Regions from separate parts of the Streptomyces similanensis genome, predicted to be linked through region 2. Evidence: riboswitches for the same ligand, from Rfam matches in the RefSeq annotation. Region 2 holds a riboswitch; each other region holds the start of a gene.

Region 1 (4,974 bases), on a different contig from region 2:
GCCAGCCCGAGTTCCCGGTCGCCGAGGGGTGCGAAGAAACGCTCGACGTCGGCCTCCGGGACCTCGGCCAGGGTCCGCGGCGACCAGTGCGGGTCGCGGTCCTTGTCGATGACCTGGGCGCGGATGCCCTCCACCAGGTCGGGGCCGCGCAGGCAGGCGCGGGAGACGCGGTACTCCTGGTCGAGGACCCGCTCCAGCGAGCCGAGGCGGCGGGCCCGGCGCAGCGCGGCGAGGGTCACCTTCAGGGAGGTGGGCGACCTGGTCAGCAGGGTTTTCGCGGTCTGTTCGGCGGCCGGTTCGCCGTAGCCGCGCAGCCGGTCGACGATCTCCTCGACGGTGTCGGCGGCGTAGCAGGCGTCGATCCACTCCCGCCGGGCGGCCAACTCGCCTTCCGCGGGCTGCTGTACGTGGCGTTCCAGGGCGTCGTGCACGGGCAGGTCGGCGAGGTCGGTGAGGAGGTCGGTGAGGTGGGTGGAGGGGAGGTAGTGGTCGGCGAGGCCGCACAGCAGGGCGTCGTCGGCGCCGATCTGCGCGCCGGTCAGGGCGAGGTGGGTGCCCAGTTCGCCCGGGGCGAGGGCCAGCAGGTGGGTGCCGCCGACGTCCGGGACGAAGCCGATGCCGGTCTCGGGCATGGCGATCCGGGAGCGCTCGGTGACGATCCGCACGCTGCCGTGCGCGGAGACGCCGACGCCGCCGCCCATCACGATGCCGTCCATGAGGGCGACGTACGGCTTGGGGTAGCGGGCGATCCGGGCGTTGAGCCGGTACTCGTCGCGCCAGAACGCGGCGGCCGCCGAACCGTCGCCGTCACGGGCGTCGTCGTGGATGGCGCGGATGTCACCGCCCGCGCACAGACCCCGCTCCCCCGCGCCGCTGACGACGACGGTCTCCACCGCCGGATCGTGCTCCCAGACGGTGAGCGCGGCGTCGATGCGGCGCACCATCTCGTGGGTGAGCGCGTTGATGGCTCGGGGCCGGTTGAGGGTGATGTGGGCGGCCCGTCCGGCGGTGTGGAAGAGGACGGGGGCCTCGGTGGCGCTCATCCGAACGCCTCCGTCAGGCCGCGGGCCACGATGACGCGCATGTTCTCGTTGGTTCCTTCCCTGGTCTGGTGCACCCGCTGGTCGCGGACGGTCTTCTCGGCGCGGTGTCCGGGGTACGGCCACGGCTTCAGGGGTCCGTGCGGCGGCGTGGCGGGGTGAAGGCGTACAGGTCGAGGATGTCCGGCCGGGGCGCGACGCCGGGGCCGCCGGCGCGCACCCAGGTGACGATGTCCTCGGTCGCGTCCGCGTCGTTGACCAGCCCCAGCCACACCGGCCGCGCCCCGGCGGCCCGGCCTGCGGCGGACGGCTGTACGACGACGACGTTGGCCTGGTCGCACACGTCGAGGCAGTCGGAGATCCGTACCGGCGCCGCCGCCCGCAGTCGGGCGGTCTGCGCCGCGTGGTCGACGCCCGGCACCTTGGGACTGCCGCAGCAGCAGTCCCGGCACACGACGATCCGGCACGGCACCGGTTCGCCGCCCGCCCTCTCCCTCACGCCCTGTTCGGACACGCCGCACCGCTCCCCTCCCGGGGAGATCCGCCCCGGTGTCGATCGAGGGGGCGACCGCGTGAGTCTCCTGGCTCCCGGATCGCCGCTCGCCCCGCCTTCCCACCCGCTGGGGGCAGTGGCCTGCCGGAACTCGCTCACCGGTCACAGTGGCGGGACCGCGTCGGATTCACACCGACTTCCTCGGGCCGCCGTCGCCCATGTCGGCGGTCATCATCGCATCAGCGCCGTCGGTCTCCGGCCGCCGGGTCACTCCGGTTCGGCCGACGCCGTCGCGCGGGCCATGCCCGCCTCCCACTTCTCCTCGATGCGGCCCGTCTTCCACACCACGATGGCGACGGCCCAGGTGGCGAAGAACAGGCCGACGATGACGTAGCCGACGACGTTCAGGTCGAGCCCCGCGATCCAGTTCCAGAACGCGCCGTGCAGACCCGCCTGGTCGACGAGCAGGCCGAGCAGTTCGACCGTGCCGATGATGAGCGCGACGGCGACGGACAGGCCGGTCATCGTGAGGTTGTAGTAGACCTTGCGGACCGGCTTGGAGAACGCCCAGCCGTAGGCGAAGTTCATGAACGAGCCGTCGATCGTGTCCAGCAGCGACATGCCCGCCGCGAACAGGACGGGCAGGCACAGGATGGCGTACCAGGGCAGCCCGGAGGCCGCTCCCGACCCGGCCAGGACGAGGAGGGCGATCTCGGTCGCGGTGTCGAAGCCGAGGCCGAAGAGCAGTCCCAGCGGGTACATCTGCCACGGCTCGGTGATCGTCTTCGTCAGCCGGCCCAGCAGGCGGTTCATGAAGCCGCGGTTGTTCAACTGCTCTTCGAGCGCAACCTCGTCGAAGTGCCCGGTGCGCATCTGCCGGAACACCTTCCAGATGCCGGCCATGATCAGCAGGTTGACGATCGCGATGGCGTAGAGGAAGGTCCCGGAGACGGTCGTGCCGATCCAGCCGGTGACGGCGTGCAGCGTCGAGCCGTCGTCCTCCACCGGTCCCGCCAGCGCCTTGACGCCCAGCGAGAGCAGGAGGGCGAGCAGGAAGACGATCGAGGAGTGGCCGAGGGAGAACCAGAAGCCGACCGACAGCGGACGCCTGCCCTCGCCCATCAGCTTGCGGGTGGTGTTGTCGATCGCGGCGATGTGGTCGGCGTCGAAGGCGTGCCGCATGCCGAGGGTGTAGGCGGTGACGCCGATGCCGACGCCGAAGGTCTTGGTGCCCAGGCTGTAGTGCTCCGGGGCGACGATCCCGACCAGGGTGCCCCAGCCGATGACGTGCAGGGCGAGGACGAAGCCCGCCATACCGCCGACGCCGGCCCACTCCTTGCGGGTCATGGACGCGCGGACACGGTGCCACGACAGGCGCGGCCCGCCGTCCGGGACGGCCGGGCGCGGGGGTGCGGAGTCGGGGGCGGTGCTCATGGGGGTGCCGGCCTCACTGTGCGGGATGTCTGTGCGGTGTGTCTGTGCGGGGTGTCTGTGCGGTGTGCGCATTCCACGTTTCTGCACATGACTCGCAACTACAACGAAGAGGTGGCAAAGACAGGGTCAAGGCTGGTCAGGCCGCTTGACCCGGCCGGTCGGTCGCGTCCGCCCGGCCCGGCTGGTCCGTCCGGTCCGCCGACTGGGGCAGTGCGGCGCGGGCCCGGCGCTCGGCCTCGGCCGGGCTCAGGGACGTGCCTTTTTCAAACACCTGGTCGAAGGCGCGTACGCCCAGGACGGCCCGCGCCGCCGCGGTGACGCGGTCGACGTCGCCGCGTTCGGCGGGCGGCAGCGGCGCGCCCGCGTCACGGCGCGCGGCGTGGGCGGCGCCGAGGAGCCGGGCCGCGCGGACGGCGCCGGTGCGGTCCCCGGCCAGGACGGCCGTGCCCGCGAGACCCTCCAGGCAGAGCGCGAGGGCGCGCGGCTCGTCCAGTGTGCGGGCGATCGCGAGGCCGCGCAGATGGTGGGCGGCGGCGCGGCCGGCGTCGCCGCGCAGTTCGGCGAGGAAGCCCAGCTCGGCGTGGAGGAGGTGGTCGCCCGCCGGGGAGGAGACGTCGGCGTGGTGGTCGCGGATGCGCAGCAGGCGCGTCTCGGCCTCGGCGAGGTCGCCGTGCCGCCGCGCGCCGAGGGCCAGCCCCATGTCGGCGTGGATCTCCCCGTACTTGTAGCCCTGCTCGACGGCGATACGCCGGGCCCGCTGGTGCAGTGCGCGCGCCCGGCCGAAGTCACGGGCGAGCAGCGCGAGACGGCCGAGTCCGGAGAGCCGGGCCGACACCTCGGCGCGCAGACCCAACTCCTCCGCCATGACGAGCCCTTCGCGCTGGCAGTGCTCCGCCCGCCCGTACTCGCCCTTGATCTCGGCGAGCGCGGCGAGCGGCGAGACGCTCTGCAACTCGCCCCAACGATCGCCCAGTTCGCGGAACAGCTCCCGGCTGCGCTCCCCGTCGCGGGCCAGTCGGTCCAGGTCGCCGCGGACCAGGGCGAGCGCCGCGCGCAGTCCGAGCGCCGCCGCGACGCCCCACCGCTCCGCCGCGGCCTCGAAACGGGCGAGGGCGCGGGTGTTCAGCGCGTCGGCGGCGGCCAGGTCGCCGACGCTGAACATGCCGTAGGCGTTCAGCCACAGCGCCCGGGCCCGGCGGAGGTGCGGCGGGTCGGGCACGAGAGGGTGCGTGGGAGCGGACGCGGGTTCGGTGGGCGGGAGCGGTGTGCGCTCGCCGGTCAACAGGACGAACGCGTTGTGCAGGAGCGTGAGTTCGAGGCCGGGGGCGGCGGTGGCCGCGAGGACGGCGGTCAGCGCGCGGCGGCCCTCGGTGAGACGTCCGCGCAGCAACCACCACCAGGACAGGGCGGCGGCGAGCCGTACGGCCTCCTCGGCGTTCCCGGCGGCGGCCCGTCGTACCGCCTCGTCGAGCGCGGAGCGCAGGTTGCCCGCCTCGGCGTCGAGCCGGGCGAGCCGGTCCCGCTGGCGCGCGCCCCGCAGGTGTGGCTCGGCGTGTTCGGCCAGGGCCAGGTAGTGGCGCAGGTGGCGCTCGCGTACGGCGCTCTCCTCGTCGCGCTCGCGCAGCCGCTCGACGCAGTACGCGGCGACCGACTCCAGGAGCCGGTAGCGCGGGCCCGCGGGTCCGTCCGTGACGACGACGAGGGACTTGTCGACGAGTCGGGTGACCAGGTCGAGCACCATGGCGCCGGACACGTCCGGGCCCGCGCACACCGCCTCCGCCGCGTCGAGGTCGCAGCCGTCGCTGTGCACGGCGAGGCGGGCGAGGACGGCGCGCTCGGGCGGGCCGAGCAGCTCCCAGCTCCAGTCGATCATCGCGCGCAGGGTGCGCTGGCGGGCGGGCGCGGTCCGCTGCCCGGAGGTCAGCACCCGGAAGCGGTCGCCGAGACGGACGGCCAACTCCCGCACACCCAGGGCGCGTACGCGGGTGGCGGCGAGTTCCAGGGCGA
Region 2 (4,974 bases):
AGCTCCGCGTCCGGCACCGACTCGCCGCCCAGCAGCACGGTCGGCACCCCGGACGCCTTCAGCGCGGCGAGCCCGTCCTCCCAGGCCCGCTTGCCGCCGAGCAGCCGTACGACGGCGACGTCCGCGCCGTCCAGCAGCGCGGGCAGCTCGCCGGCCACGTCCACCCGGGTCGGGTTGCCGATCCGGTAGGAGGCGCCGGAGGCCCGGGCCGCCAGCAGATCGGTGTCGGCGGTCGACAACAACAACACTGTGCTCATGCGGGCGCTCCCGGTGGAATGAAAGGCAGTCCTTGCGGCGCGCCGGACTCGATGAGCCGCCACAGCGCGTCCGTGTCCGCGTGCTGTTCGATCAGGTCGCCGAGCCGGTCCAGCTGCGCTTCGCGCAGCGCGGCGAACGAGGTGTCCGGCGCGGGGATGAAGCGGCGGCCCGCGGCGGCGGCCACCTCGCGCAGGAACGCGCGCCGGAAGCCGTCCGACTCCAGCGAGCCGTGCCAGTGCGTGCCCCACACCGCGCCGACCCGGCAGCCGTCCAGGCTGTGTCCATCGTCATCGCAGATGAACGCGTCTCCGCCCTCGACGGTGGCCACCCCGTGGTGGATCTCGTACCCCTCGACCGGCTCGCCGAGGGCCCGGCCGGCCGGCCGGGTGAGGGTCTTCTCGCGGGCGAACCGCACCCGCACGGGCAGCAGTCCGAGGCCGTCGACCGCGCCGGCGCGCGACTCGACCTCGTCCTCGATGCGCTCGCCGAGCATCTGGAAGCCGCCGCAGACGCCGAGCACCGGCCGTCCCTCGGCGGCCCGGCGCGCCAGGGCGTCCGCGAGGCCCCGCTCCCGCAGCCACCGCAGGGCGCGGACCGTGCCGCGGGTGCCGGGGACCACGACCAGGTCCGCGTCGGCCAGTTCCTCCGGGCGGTCCACGAACCGCACCACGACGCCCGGTTCGGCGGCCAGCGCGTCCACGTCGGTGAAGTTGGACATCAGCGGGATCGCGCACACGGCGACGCGCAGCACGTCCTCGCCGACCGGCGGGGCGACGACCGACTCCCGCACGGCGCCGCGCAGGGAGACCCGGAGACCGTCCTCCTCGTCGATGCCGAGCCCGTGCCGGAACGGCAGCACGCCGTAGGTGTGCCGTCCGGTCAGCCCGCGCAGCATGTCGAGGCCCGGTTCGAGCAGGGTGACGTCGCCGCGGAACTTGTTGACGAGGAACCCCGCGACCAGCTCCTGGTCCTCGGGGGACAGCAGGGCGAGGGTGCCGAAGAAGGAGGCGAAGACGCCGCCGCGGTCGATGTCGCCGACCACGAGCACCGGCAGCCGCGCGCCGCGCGCGATGCCCATGTTGACGATGTCGGTGCGGCGCAGGTTGATCTCCGCCGGGCTGCCCGCCCCCTCGCAGATCACCGCGTCGTACGCGCCCCGCAGCTCGGCCAGGCAGTCCAGCACGGTGCCCAGCAGTTTCTGCTGGCGCCCGCCGTGGTAGCCGCGGGCGCTCAGCTCGCCGACCGGCTTGCCCAGCAGCACCACCTGGCTGCTCTGCTCGCCGCCCGGCTTGAGCAGCACCGGGTTCATCAGCGCGGTCGGCTCGATCCGGCACGCCTGCGCCTGCATGGCCTGCGCCCGGCCGATCTCGGCGCCCTCGCGGGTGACGAAGGAGTTCAGGGACATGTTCTGCCCCTTGAACGGCGCGACCTTGACGCCCTGGCGCACCAGCCACCGGCAGATCCCGGCCGTGACGACGCTCTTCCCGGCGTCGGAGGTGGTTCCGGCGACGAGCAGACCGCCGCTCATGAGGTACGTCCCTTCGTCACGGGGGTGCGCGGGCGGCGACCGCCGCCCGGTGCGGGGGCCGAACGGAGGCCGCTCGCCGCCGGGGTGCGCGGGAGACGGGCGCCCAGCAGGCGCGCGCCGGCGCAGGCGCCGAGCGCGAGCCAGCTCACGCGCCGGGAGAGGCGTACGGCCCGGTCGATGTCGGCCGCCCGGACGGCGCGTCCGCCGCCGTTGAGCACCGGCCGGTGCTCCACCCGCCCCGCGTACGACAGCGTGCCGCCCAGGCGCACGCCGAGCGCCCCGGCGAAGGACGCCTCGACCGGCCCGGCGTTGGGGCTCGGATGCCGGCCGGCGTCGGCGCGCCAGGCCCGTACGGCCCCGCGCGGATCGCCGCCGGCCACGGTGGCGAGGACGGCGGTCAGCCGCGCGCCCGGCCAGCCGGCCACGTCGTCCAGCCGGGCGGAGGCCCAGCCGTAGCGCAGGTGGCGGGGCGACTTGTGGCCGACCATCGCGTCGAGCGTGTTGACCGCGCGGAACCCGAGCAGACCCGGCACGCCCGCGACGGCGCCCCAGGTGAGCGCGCCGACCACCGCGTCGGAGGTGTTCTCGGCGACGGACTCGACCACGGCGCGGGCGATCCCGTCGGCGTCCAGCGCCTGCGGGTCGCGCCCGCACAGGTGCGGCAGCCGCGCCCGGGCGGCCTCGATGTCGCCGGACTCCAGCGCGCGGCCGATGGCGCGGGCCTCGTGGGCCAGCGAGGTCCCGCCCACGACGGCCCAGGTGGCGACGCCGGTCAGGGCGGCGGAGGCGGTGGGGGAGGTGCGTACGGCGCGGGCGGCGACGGCGCCCAGCGCGGCGGCGCCGCCCGCGCACACCGCGGTGTGCAGAGCGCCCCACCCGCGGTGGTCCCGCCACAGCACGCGTTCCACGGCGCCCGCGGCACGGCCGAACGCGGCGACCGGGTGCCCGCGGCGCGGATCGCCGAGGAGGAGGTCGCCGAGGAGGCCGGCGGCGGCGCCGTACGCGAAGACGCGCTCGGCACCCATCGGGTCAGCCCGCCGCGAGGACGGTCAGGGGGTCGTCGCTGGTGACTCTCGGTCGGCAGCCGCGCATGGCGATATGTCCTCACTCAGGGTGTCCACGCCCTGGTTCGACGAGACCGGCGGTGAGAGTTCCTGGCTCCCGGGGGTTTCCTCCCCGGTCACAGTGGCGGGACCGCGCCGGATTCGCACCGGGCTTCCTCTCCTGCCGCCGTACATGGCCCCGGCAGTCCACCACGCCCCGCGAACACCCGTCAACTTGCCGTTGACCTGCGTCGTACGACTGAGATGAGGCCCACACCGGCCCCGCGCGACGGCGTGCCCCGGCGTGCCCCGGCGCGCGCCCGCGCACCCGTCGTCCCGCGCCTCCCACCCCGCCGCTCCCGCACCTCCCACCCCTTCGACGCGGGCCCGCCCCGGACAAGGCTCCGCCCCGCGCGGGCCGCTGGGTGGCGGTCCCTGCACGGGGCGGGGGAGGAGGCTGAGGGGCCGGTCGGGGCGGCGGCGTCGGCCGCGGCGGTGACCGGCCCGGGGTCAGCCCTTGCCCATGATCAGGTAGATGCCGTAGCCCACCGCGGCGGCGCACGCCGCGAAGCAGACGTAGGCGCCGGTGACGGCGAGCGTCCCGCCGCCCGCACCGGTGGCCACCGCCCGCTCACGGCGGGAGAGGCCGGCGATGCCGAGGGTGAACAGGGCCACCAGGCCCACGGTGGCCACGAGGCTGACGCCGAAGACGGAGCCGAGGGCTGCCCAGTCGATCTTCATGGTGATGCTTCCTTGGGGGACCGGTGTGCGGGACTCAGACGGTCGCGGCCGGCGGTACCGCCGCGCTCGCGGGGGTCGCCGACGGCGTCGGGTCGATACGGGGCGCGGACGCCGGCGCCGGGATGGTCGCCGCGAGGTCCTCGGTGAGCAGGCCGGCGGCCGTGGCCGGGACCGCGCCGAGCGGGGCGGCGAACGCCGCGGCGGGGGCGCCGACGGCCTGGGCCGGGATCCCGGGGACCGGGGCGGCCGGGGGCGGCGCCACGGCGGCGATCGCCTGGGTCACCACGCCGGCCGGCTCCTCGGACCCGGCGCCGGTGACGTTGGTGTGGTCGACGACCTGGCGGCGGGAGATCTTCCAGATCGCCGCGGAGGAGGCGACGAGGAACACGGCGACGAGCGCGGTGCCCCAGTCGCCGAGGCCCGTCACGGCCTCCGCGCCCGCGCCCACCAGCGCGGCGGCGGGCAGCGTCAGCACCCAGGCGATGGCCATCCGGCCCGCGGTGGACCAGCGGACCACGCCGCCCTTGCGGCCCAGACCCGCGCCCATCACCGAACCGGAGACGACGTGCGTGGTGGACAGGGAGAAGCCCAGGTGGGAGGAGGCCAGGATGGCGGCGGCCGAGCTGGTCTGGGCGGCGAAGCCCTGCTGCGGCCGGAGGTCGGTCAGGCCCGAGCCCATGGTGCGGATGATGCGCCAGCCGCCGATGTAGGTGCCGGCCGCGATGGCCAGGCCCGCGCAGAGAATCACCCAGGTGGGAGGGTTGGAGCCGGGGGCGATGGCGCCGCCGGCGATCAGGGCGAGGGTGATGATGCCCATCGTCTTCTGCGCGTCGTTGGTGCCGTGGGCCAGCGAGACCAGACCGGCGGAGGCGATCTGCCCGACCCGGTGGCCCTTTTCGGCCGCCTTGCCGTTCGCCCCGCCGTCGCCGTTCCCGCCGATGGCATACGACAGCCGGGTCGCGGCCAGCGCGGCCAGGCCCGCCACGATCGGGGCGGCGACGGCCGGGATCATGACCTTGGTGACCAGCACGTCGCCGTGCACCGCGCCGATGCCGGCGGAGGCGACGGTGGCGCCGATCAGACCGCCCATGAGGGCGTGCGAGGAGCTGGAGGGGAGCCCGACCAGCCAGGTCAGCAGATTCCAGAGGATCGCGCCGACCAGGGCGGCGAAGATGACCTCGGGACGGATGCCGGCCTCGTCGACGAGGCCCTTGGAGATCGTGTTCGCGACCTCCACGGAGAGGAAGGCGCCCACCAGGTTCAGCGCGGCCGACATGGCCACCGCGACCTTGGGCTTGAGCGCGCCGGTGGAGATGGTGGTGGCCATCGCGTTGGCGGTGTCGTGGAAACCGTTCGTGAAATCGAACGCGAGTGCGGTTATCACCACGATCGCGAGGATCAGCG
Region 3 (4,974 bases), on a different contig from region 2:
CGCACCGCGCGACTCGCCCGGACCGCCGGAGCGCTGACCGTCGTCACCGACTCCCGCAACCCGGGACGCGCCCGGGACGCCGGTGTCCGGCACGCGCTGGCCCGGTACGCCGGACGCGGGGGCGGCGTCTGGATCGCCACCACCGACGCCGACAGCACCGTGCCGCCCGACTGGCTGGCGTACCAGCTGGCCCGGGCCCGGGAAGGCTGGCAGGCGGTGGTCGGCACCGTCGTCCTGCCGTGCTCCTCGCCGCTGGCCGCGCCCCACCGTGCGCTCTACGAGACGAGCCGCCCCACGGACGGCACCACGTGGCATCACCCGCACGTGCACGGCGCCAACCTGGGTGTGCACGCCGCCGCCTACCTGGACGTCGGCGGCTTCGCACCGTTGGAAACGGGCGAGGACCGCGCGCTGGTCGACGCCCTGGAACACCGGGGCCACCGGGTGCTGCGCACCGCCCTGTGCCCGGTCCTCACCTCACCCCGTCTGCACGCCAGGGCCCGCGACGGCTTCGGCGCCTACCTGGCGGCGATGCCCCGCGCGGCGACCACGAGTTGACCCGTGTTATCGCATCGCGTGATACACCTCCATGTCATGGACGATCTGGTGACCGAGCGGCTCGTGCTGCATCCGATGACCGTCGGCGAAGCCGAGCGAGTGGTGGCGGGCGAGCCGGCCGGCGGCGCCCGATGGGCGTCCGGATACCCCACCGACGGGGACGTGTTCGCCGCCGAGCGCTTCCTGAACGCCTGCGCGAGCACCGGTGCGCCACAGCCGTTCGGCGCCTACGAGATCCGTCGCCGCGAGGACGGCCGGGCGATCGGCGGCCTGGGCTTCCACGGACCCGCGGCCGCCGACGGCAGCGTCGTGATCGGCTACGGCCTCGTCCCGGCGGCCCGAGGCAAGGGCTACGCCTCCGAAGCGCTGCGCGCCCTGCTGCTGTTCGCCCGGTCACGCGGCGTCACCCGCGTGCAGGGCGACGCCGACCACGACAACATCGCCTCCCAGCACGTCATGACGGCAGCCGGCATGCGACCGGCCGGACAGGACGAACGCGTCAGGTACTTCGAGATCACCTGGCCCGGCACGACCGCCGAGGAGGAGCGAAAGGCGGTACCGCCCGGACGCCGTCGGCGTAGGAACGGCTGACCTCACCGGCGCGCGTCCGTCGGGCGACTGCCCCCGGCCACCGAGCCGGTCCGCCCTGGATGCCGCTACCCTGCCCGGATGGATGAGGAGCGGCAACCGGTGATGGATGAGGAGCGGCAACCGGTCGACGCCTACGAGCTCTTCGTGGCGCTGCGGGACCACGGAAGCGCCCCGGATGCCTTCGAGACGGTGGTGACGCCGTGGCTCGCACGCGCCTCGCCCGGCTATCCGGCTCGGCTGGCGAAGGCCGCGCAGTGCCTGTGCGATGACGGCTTCGACGGGCCGGCGACTCTCCGCGAGGACATGAGCTGGGAGTTGTACGCCCTCAGCCGGGTCAGCGACGTGCTGCTGCTGGCCCAGCAGCCGCCTTACGAGGCGGGAGGCGAGGTGCCTTGGGCCCACCGGCTGCACCCGCTCGATCAGTGGCCGGCGCTCGGCCTGGAGCAATACCTGCGCCTGTTCGCCCGGTTGGGGCTGGTGGCGTTCGAGGAGACGGGCACGTTCGACCCCTTCCTGCACGAGATCGTGGAGGTCGAGCAGGCGGCGGACCCCAAGGAGCCCGTGCGCGTCACGGAGGTGGTCTGGCCCGGTCTGTGGCTGGGGCCGCTGCTGTTCAGCCGTGCGGGAGTGCGTGTCCGGGCCGGTGCGCGGCACGCGGAGCGCGGCGTGGCCGACCGCTCCCCGCTCTACTGGACCTTCCTGCGCCGCCACCGGCCGACGGTGGACGAGTCCCACGGATGGGGCCACAACTCACAGTGGCGCACCGGCTTTCGCCTGGACCTGCGGACGCAGGCGGGCAGACGCGTCAACGCGGACGGACACCAGGACATCGACGACGCCGAAGGGAGCCTCGGCCCCAACGAGGCGCTGCTGACGCCGGCCGAGCGCCGTGAACTGGTGCGCCATCGCTGCCTGCTGCGCCCACCCGAGAACGCGGCCGCACTCGCCGCGGACGCCTCCTGGGAGGCGGACCTCTACCCGTTCGACTGGCGGCTCCCTGCCTCCGAGTAATCCGGTCGCGCGCCCCGCCGACCCCGCGCCGCGTCTCCGGCCGACCGCACACGGCCGCCGCCCTCTCGGCTCTCCCGCAGGCGCGGGGCGAGTGCGGTCATCCACAACGCCGCCCGCGGGGATGGATTTACTAGGACGCCCAACTATATAGTCGTGACCAAGGCCCGCGGTGCAGGGAAGCCGGTGTGATTCCGGCACGGTCCCGCCACTGTGACCGGGGAGTACGCCGTCGAGCGGTACGCCACTGACGAGCTGGATGTCGGGAAGGCGGACGGCGCGCGCTGATCCGGGAGTCAGGATACCGGCCGCGGGATGTTCCGTGTTTTCCACGAGGATGGAGCTGACACGCATGGCACCGGTGTGTACCCACGACCCTGGTGAGCCCGCCGTCTGACGGGGCTTTCGGCCATACGCGATCTCGTGCCCCCGGCACCCGTCCGTACGCCACCCGTGTGCGGACGCGGGCCCGGGCGCGCCATCCCGGATCCCTCCTTCCTGACGAGAGCAGGCAGTCATGGCCCGCGAGCACGAACGCGCCCCCGTGCGCGAGTTGACGCACTTCATCGGCGGCAAGCACACCCCGGGAACATCGGGAGCCCACGGCGAGGTGTACGACCCCAACACCGGCGAGGTCCAGGCCCTGGTGCCCCTCGCGAACCGCGCGGAGACCGAGGCGGCGATCGCCGACGCCGTCCGGGCCCAGCCGGAGTGGGGCGACTGGAACCCGCAGCGCCGCGCCCGCGTCCTGCTGAGGTTCCTCCAGCTGGTGGAAGGAGAGCGGGACGCGCTGGCCCGGCTGCTGTCCGCCGAGCACGGCAAGACGGTCGCCGACGCGCACGGCGACCTCCAGCGCGGCCTGGAGGTCGTGGAGTTCGCCGCCGGCATCCCGCACCTGCTCAAGGGCGAGTTCACCGACAACGCCGGCACCGGCATCGACGTCCATTCGCTGCGCGCCCCGCTGGGCGTCGTCGCCGGCATCACCCCGTTCAACTTCCCGGCCATGATCCCCCTGTGGAAGGCCGCCCCCGCGCTGGCCTGCGGCAACGCCTTCCTCCTCAAGCCGTCCGAGCGCGACCCTTCGGTACCGCTGCGACTCGCCGAACTCTTCCTGGAGGCGGGTCTGCCGCCCGGCGTCCTGAACGTCGTCAACGGAGGCCGCGAGAGCGTCGACACCCTCCTCGAAGACCCCCGTGTGGCGGCCCTCGGCTTCGTCGGCTCGACTCCGGTCGCCGCGCACGTCTACGCCACCGCCGCCGCCCACGGCAAACGCGCCCAGTGCTTCGGCGGCGCGAAGAACCACATGATCGTGATGCCCGACGCCGACCTCGACCAGGCGGTGGACGCCCTCATCGGCGCCGGATACGGCTCGGCCGGCGAACGCTGCATGGCGATCTCCGTCGCCGTCCCGGTCGGCGAGGAGACCGCCGACGCGCTCGTGGCCCGGCTCAAGGAGCGCATCGGCACGCTGCGCATCGGCCGCGGCGACGACCCCGAGGCCGACTTCGGCCCCCTCGTCGGCCGGGACGCCGTCGACCGGGTCCGCTCCTACGTCGACCTGGGCGTCGAGGAGGGCGCCGAACTCGTCGTGGACGGACGGGACTTCGTACTGCCCGGCCACGAGAGGGGCTTCTTCGCCGGAGCCTCCCTCTTCGACCGGGTGACTCCTTCGATGCGCGTCTACCAGGAGGAGATCTTCGGCCCCGTCCTCTGCGTCGTACGCGCCGCCGACTACGAGGAGGCCCTGCGCCTGCCCAGCGAGCACGCCTACGGCAACGGCGTGGCGATCTTCACCCGGGACGGCGACACCGCCCGCGACTTCACCCGGCGGGTGAACACCGGCATGATCGGCGTCAACGTGCCCATCCCGGTCCCGGTCGCCTATCACACCTTCGGCGGCTGGAAGCGGTCCGGCTTCGGCGACCTCAACCAGCACGGACCGGACGCCGTCCGCTTCTACACCCGCACCAAGACGGTCACCTCGCGCTGGCCCGCAGGACTGCGGGAAGGCGCCAGCTTCACGATCCCCACGATGGGTTGAGCCACGATGACCAGCACCCTGCTCACCGAGGACCAGCAGGCCCTCGTCGAGACCACCCTCGACTTCGCCCAGGACCACCTGGCCCCGCACGCCCTGGACTGGGACCGCGACAAGCACTTCCCGGTGGACGTGCTGCGCAAAGCGGCCGGACTCGGCCTCGGCGGCGTCTACGTCCGCGAGGAGTCCGGCGGCTCCGGACTCAGCCGCGCCGACGGCGTCCTCGTCTTCGAGACCCTGGCCACCGGCTGCCCGGCCATCGCCGGCTACCTCTCCATCCACAACATGGTCGCCTGGATGATCGACCACTACGGCGACGCCGCCCAGCGCGAGCGCCGGCTGCCGCGGCTGTGCGCGATGGACGACCTGGCCAGCTACTGCCTGACCGAACCCGGCGCCGGCTCGGACGCCGCCGCCCTGACCACCCGGGCCGTCCGCGACGGCGAGGAATACGTGCTCACCGGGGTCAAGCAGTTCATCTCCGGCGCGGGCGCCTCCCAGCTGTACGTGGTCATGGCCCGCACCGGCGGCGAGGGCGCCGACGGGGTGTCCGCGTTCCTCGTGGACAAGGACGACGCCGGGCTCTCCTTCGGACCCGACGAACGCAAGATGGGCTGGAACGCGCAGCCCACCCGCCAGGTCGTCCTGGACCGGGTGCGGGTGCCCGCCGACCGGCTCCTGGGCCGCGAGGGGCAGGGCTTCCGGATCGCCATGAACGGCCTGAACGGCGGCCGCCTCGGCATCGCCGCCTGCTCCCTGGGCGGCGCCCGCAGCGCACT
Region 4 (4,974 bases), on a different contig from region 2:
ACGCCGACGGCGACGACGACGAGAAGGAGGATGCCGCCGGTCCACCACAACGCGTGGCCGCCGCCGCTCTTCGCCGACGTCCCGGCGGCCTCGCCGGGCGTGGGCGCGTCGGTGGACCGCGGCGCGGGGCCGGTGGCGTTGAGCGCCTTGACCAGGTCGAGGCCGCCGAAGTCGCGCGGGTCGGTGCCGGTGGCGTGGGCGGCGAGGACGAGCTGGGCCCAGGCGGCCGGGCCGCTCTGCTTGGCCCACGCCTCGGAGTGCTGCTCCAGCCACTGAAGCGGCTTCTTCGCCTGCGCGGTCCCGCCCTGCGCGGCCAGCGCGACGACCGTGTCGGCGGTGTTGCCGTAGTCGGGCTGGGCGGTGGCGCCGGGCAGCACGGAGGTGAGGTAGCCGTTCTTGGCGACCTGGTGCGCGAGGTAGGCGGCGCCGTTGGCGGCGGCCTGCGCGGCCGTCGGCTTCCCGGAGCCGGAGCACCGGGCCGCGCCGCCCTTGCTCGCGCCCGTGGCCGCCAGGCCCTGGCCGAGGGCGGCGACGACGCCCGCGGCGGTCGCGTCCGCGTTGGCGGCCAGCTCGCCCTTCTTGTCCGGCTGGTAGGCGAACGCGCCCGCGCCGTCGCCGGAGCACGGCAGGGCGAGGCCGAGCAGCGCGTCGTAGGGGGACTTGCCGTCCTTCAGGACGGCGGCGGGCTTCTCGCCGGTCGCGGCGAGCGCGCCGACGACGACCGAGGTGGAGTTGGTGTCGCTGGGGCCGCCGGGCGTGTAGCCCCAGCCGCCGTCCTTGTTCTGCGCGGACTTCAGCCAGGCGACCGCCTTGCCGGTGGCGGCGTCGTGCCCGCCGAGCGCGGCGAGGGCCTGGACGGCGGCGGCCGTGCTGTTGGTGTCGACCATGACCTTGGCGTCGCAGGCGCGGGCCGGGTCGGCGCGGAAGGCGGCGAAAGCGCCGTCGGCGCACTGCTGCCCGGTCAGCCAGTCCACGGCCCGGGCGGCGGGCCGCACCCCGGCGGTGTGCTGGGCGAGCAGGGCGAGGGACTGCCGCCACACGCCGTCGTACTTGGGGTCGGTGTCGCCGTAGAGCCCGGCGGGCAGGGTGGCCGGCCCGGTCGGGGAAGGCGACGAGCCGGCGGCGAAGGCGGGGCCCGGTATGCCGATCACGGCGACGGCGGCCAGGGCCGCGGCGCAGCGGCGGATGTTCATGATCGGCGGATGCCTCTCCCTGTGGGGAGCCGGACAGCACGGGGCATCCCCGCAGCTCGGCTCCGTATACCTCGACGGCGCCGTGCGGCGGCGGGCGCCGACGCACGTGAGCCGGTCACGGGCCGTACGAGGCAGTCCGGCTCGCCGCCCTCGGGGCGGCTCACGGTTGCGGGTCAGCGCCGGATTCGCACCGGCTTCCCCTCGTACGGCTGTGATGACGACGCCGTCACTTTACCGGCCGGTGAAATCCGGCAATCTTTCCCCGCCCTTCCCTCACTCTCGTTGGGGGGTTGCGTACCGGTTGCGGCGGGTTCATCCTGGAAGTGGCCTACGAGGCGAGTGAGGGAGTTCGACCGGAGTAGCCGACTTGGGCGAGACGCGTCACGCATCCGCCGGGGCCGACGTCGACGGACGGGCTGAGAGGCCGGAAAGCCGCAAGGACTGGGCTGGACGGCGACCCCTAGTACCTGATCCGGGCAATACCGGCGAAGGGAACCCGTCTCGTAGGTTTTCTGCGGGTTCCTCGCGCCTTCTTCACGCCCGCGTCAGATCGATCAGCCGGCAGGCCGTCGCCACGTCCGTCTCGACCTGGGCCGTGGACGCGCGGCCCGCGAGCCAGGTGATCAGGGCCGAGTGCCAGGTGTGCTCGATGACCCGGATCGCGGAGAGCTGCTCGTCGGTGGGGTCGGCGTCCTGCCCCATCGCCTCCAGGATGATCGCCGTCGTCTGCCGGTGCACCCGCTCCACCTCGGCCGTGACGCCGCTGTCGGCGAAGGTCAGGGCGCGCACCATCGCGTCGGCGAGCCGGGGCTCGCGCCGCAGCGCGCGGAAGGCGCGGAGCAGGGTCTCCGTCACCCGTTCGGAGGCGGTCGCACCGGCCGGCGGCTTGGCGCGCAGGGTGCCGCGCATCCGCTCCAGCTGGTCGTGCATCGTGGCCACCAGCAGGTGCACCTTGGACGGGAAGTACCGGTAGAGCGTGCCGAGGGCGACCTGCGAGGACTCCGCCACCTCCCGCATCTGCACCGCGTCGAACCCGCCCCGGCAGGCCAGCTGCGCGCTGGCGTGCAGGATGCGGCGCCGGCGGGCCTCCTGCCGCTCGGTCAGGGGTGCCGGGCAGGGGCGCGTGATACGGATCTCCGCAGGCATGGGTCCCGTTCCGTGACATTCGGTGAGGGCGTGCGACCAGACAGCATGCCAGGGCCCCGGCCGTGGCGTGAATCACCCGTTCCACCGCCTTGCGGCGAGGCTACCTGCCGGTAGATTCGGAGCTTCCTGGACGATCAAGTCTGAAACTTGTTCTAGATCGACGACCCGGCGTAACCTCGCGGGACAGCGCAGTCAGAAGGGGGCCCAGAGTGTCCGCTGAGGCCAGTCAGGCGGAGTCCTCGCAGGGCCTCGCAGCCGACGGCGGGCGACCGCTCGGAATCGCGCTCCTCACCTACAAGGGCAACCCGTTCTGCGGCGGCCAGGGCGTCTACGTCCGCCACCTCTCCCGCGAACTGGCCCGCCTCGGCCACCGGGTGGAGGTGATCGGCTCCCAGCCCTACCCCGTGCTCGACGCCCTCGACGGCCCGGCCGCCCAGCGCCTGAGCCTCACCGAGCTGCCCAGCCTCGACCTCTACCGCCAGCCGGACCCCTTCCGCACCCCGAAGCGCGACGAGTACCGCGACTGGGTCGACGCACTGGAGGTCGCCACCATGTGGACCGGCGGCTTCCCCGAACCGCTGACCTTCTCGCTGCGCGCCCGCCGCCATCTGCGCGCCCGCCGCGGCGAGTTCGACGTCGTGCACGACAACCAGACGCTCGGCTACGGCCTCCTCGGCGACGTCGGCGCGCCCCTGGTCACCACCATCCACCACCCCATCACCGTGGACCGGCAACTGGAGCTGGACGCCGCGCAGACCCGCCAGCGCCAGTGGTCCGTACGCCGCTGGTACGCCTTCACCCGCATGCAGAAGCGGGTCGCGCGCAGGCTGCCGTCCGTGCTCACCGTCTCCGGCACCTCCCGCCAGGAGATCGTCGACCACCTCGGGGTGCGCCCCGACCGCATCCACGTCGTCCACATCGGCGCCGACACCGACCTGTTCGCGCCCGACCCGTCGGTGGCGAAGGTGCCCGGCCGCATCGTCACCACCTCCAGCGCCGACGTCCCGCTCAAGGGACTGGTCTTCCTGGTCGAGGCGCTGGCGAAGGTGCGCGCCGAACACCCCGCCGCCCACCTCGTCGTCGTCGGCAAGCGGCCCGCGGAGGGCCCCGTCGCCCAGGCGATCGAGCGCTACGGCCTGGAAGGCGCCGTCGACTTCGTCAAGGGCATCTCCGACGCCGAACTGGTCGACCTGGTGCGCTCCGCCGAGGCGGCCTGCGTGCCGTCGCTGTACGAGGGCTTCTCGCTGCCGGCCGCCGAGGCGATGGCCACCGGCACCCCGCTGGTCGCCACCACCGGCGGCGCCATCCCGGAGGTGGCCGGGCGCGACGGCGAGACCTGCCTCGCGGTGCCGCCGGGCGAGCCCGGCGCGCTGGCCGCCGCGCTGACCCGGCTGCTGGGCGACCCGGAGCTGCGGACGCGCCTGGGCGCCGCCGGCCGCGCGCGGGTCCTCGCGCACTTCACCTGGGCCCGGGCCGCCGAGGGCACCGTCGCCCGCTACCGCGAGGCCATCGCCGCCCCGGCCACGCCCGCGCGCCCCGCGCCCCCGACCACCGGCCGCCCCGCGGCGGCCGCCCCGACCACCGGCGACCACTCCGAGCACACCGAAAGCAGGGCCACGTGCTGACCGTCGACTTCTCCCGGTTCCCGCTCGCCGCGGGCGACCGCGTCCTGGACCTCGGCTGCGGCGCCGGCCGGCACGCGTTCGAGTGCTACCGGCGCGGCGCGCAGGTCGTGGCGCTGGACCAGAACGGCGAGGAGATCCGCGAGGTCGCCAAGTGGTTCGCCGCGATGAAGGAGGCCGGCGAGGCGCCCGCCGGGGCCACCGCCACCGCCATGGAGGGCGACGCCCTCCACCTGCCCTTCCCCGACGAGTCCTTCGACGTCGTGATCATCTCCGAGGTGATGGAGCACATCCCCGACGACAAGGGCGTCCTCGCCGAGATGGTCCGCGTGCTCAAGCCCGGCGGCCGGATCGCGATCACCGTCCCGCGCTACGGCCCCGAGAAGGTCTGCTGGTCCCTCTCCGACGCCTACCACGAGGTCGAGGGCGGCCACATCCGCATCTACAAGGCCGACGAACTGCTCGCCAGGATCCGCGAGGCCGGCCTCAAGCCGTACGGCACGCACCACGCCCACGCGCTGCACTCGCCGTACTGGTGGCTCAAGTGCGCCTTCGGCGTCGACAACGACAAGGTGCTGCCGGTGCGGGCGTACCACAAGCTGCTGGTCTGGGACATCATGAAGAAGCCGCTGGCCACCCGGGTCGCCGAGCAGGCGCTCAACCCGCTGATCGGCAAGAGCTTCGTAGCGTACGCCACCAAGCCGCACCTGCCCCGGGCGGCCGCCCAGTGACCACGCCCCGGACAGAACACCTCGTCCTGCCCGGGGTCCTCACCGCGGAGCAGGCCGCCGCCACCGTGCGCGGCATCCTCGCCGCGCAGCGGGAGGACGGGGCGATCCCGTGGTTCCGCGGCCACCACCTCGACCCGTGGGACCACGTCGAGGCCGCGATGGGACTGGACGCCGCGGGCGAGCACGAGGCCGCCGAGCGGGCCTACGCCTGGCTCGCCCGGCACCAGCTGCCCGACGGCTCCTGGTACGCCGCCTACACCGACGGCGCGCACGACGCCGTCA

The links. A riboswitch is a leader RNA that binds a small molecule or an ion and turns the genes downstream of it on or off. The one in region 2 is predicted to bind cobalamin.
Region 1: it holds a riboswitch for cobalamin, as region 2 does, so the genes downstream of both, ABEB07_RS00230 ((2Fe-2S) ferredoxin domain-containing protein) here and ABEB07_RS21755 (cobalamin biosynthesis protein) in region 2, are expected to answer to the same signal.
Region 3: it holds a riboswitch for cobalamin, as region 2 does, so the genes downstream of both, ABEB07_RS12475 (CoA-acylating methylmalonate-semialdehyde dehydrogenase) here and ABEB07_RS21755 (cobalamin biosynthesis protein) in region 2, are expected to answer to the same signal.
Region 4: it holds a riboswitch for cobalamin, as region 2 does, so the genes downstream of both, ABEB07_RS05050 (prenyltransferase/squalene oxidase repeat-containing protein) here and ABEB07_RS21755 (cobalamin biosynthesis protein) in region 2, are expected to answer to the same signal.

The regions. Positions count from the first base shown of each region.
Region 1 covers NZ_BAABKC010000001.1:50,240-55,213, forward strand. The annotation lists gene ABEB07_RS00225 (enoyl-CoA hydratase/isomerase family protein) at 1-1,043, opposite strand, end outside; gene ABEB07_RS00230 ((2Fe-2S) ferredoxin domain-containing protein) at 1,171-1,554, opposite strand; cobalamin riboswitch at 1,615-1,736, opposite strand; gene nicT (Nickel transporter NicT) at 1,801-2,967, opposite strand; gene ABEB07_RS00240 (AfsR/SARP family transcriptional regulator) at 3,104-4,974, opposite strand, start outside.
Region 2 covers NZ_BAABKC010000064.1:54,565-59,538, forward strand. The annotation lists gene cobN (cobaltochelatase subunit CobN) at 1-257, opposite strand, end outside; gene ABEB07_RS21750 (cobyric acid synthase) at 254-1,786, opposite strand; gene ABEB07_RS21755 (cobalamin biosynthesis protein) at 1,783-2,811, opposite strand; cobalamin riboswitch at 2,916-3,056, opposite strand; gene ABEB07_RS21760 (hypothetical protein) at 3,340-3,570, opposite strand; gene ABEB07_RS21765 (inorganic phosphate transporter) at 3,605-4,974, opposite strand, start outside.
Region 3 covers NZ_BAABKC010000037.1:240,738-245,711, forward strand. The annotation lists gene ABEB07_RS12460 (glycosyltransferase family 2 protein) at 1-558, shown strand, start outside; gene ABEB07_RS12465 (GNAT family N-acetyltransferase) at 595-1,149, shown strand; gene ABEB07_RS12470 (nucleotide exchange factor GrpE) at 1,228-2,160, shown strand; cobalamin riboswitch at 2,311-2,484, shown strand; gene ABEB07_RS12475 (CoA-acylating methylmalonate-semialdehyde dehydrogenase) at 2,675-4,198, shown strand; gene ABEB07_RS12480 (acyl-CoA dehydrogenase family protein) at 4,205-4,974, shown strand, end outside.
Region 4 covers NZ_BAABKC010000012.1:45,725-50,698, reverse strand. The annotation lists gene ABEB07_RS05050 (prenyltransferase/squalene oxidase repeat-containing protein) at 1-1,193, opposite strand, end outside; cobalamin riboswitch at 1,315-1,442, opposite strand; gene ABEB07_RS05045 (TetR family transcriptional regulator) at 1,728-2,339, opposite strand; gene ABEB07_RS05040 (glycosyltransferase family 4 protein) at 2,549-3,964, shown strand; gene ABEB07_RS05035 (class I SAM-dependent methyltransferase) at 3,958-4,692, shown strand; gene ABEB07_RS05030 (prenyltransferase/squalene oxidase repeat-containing protein) at 4,689-4,974, shown strand, end outside.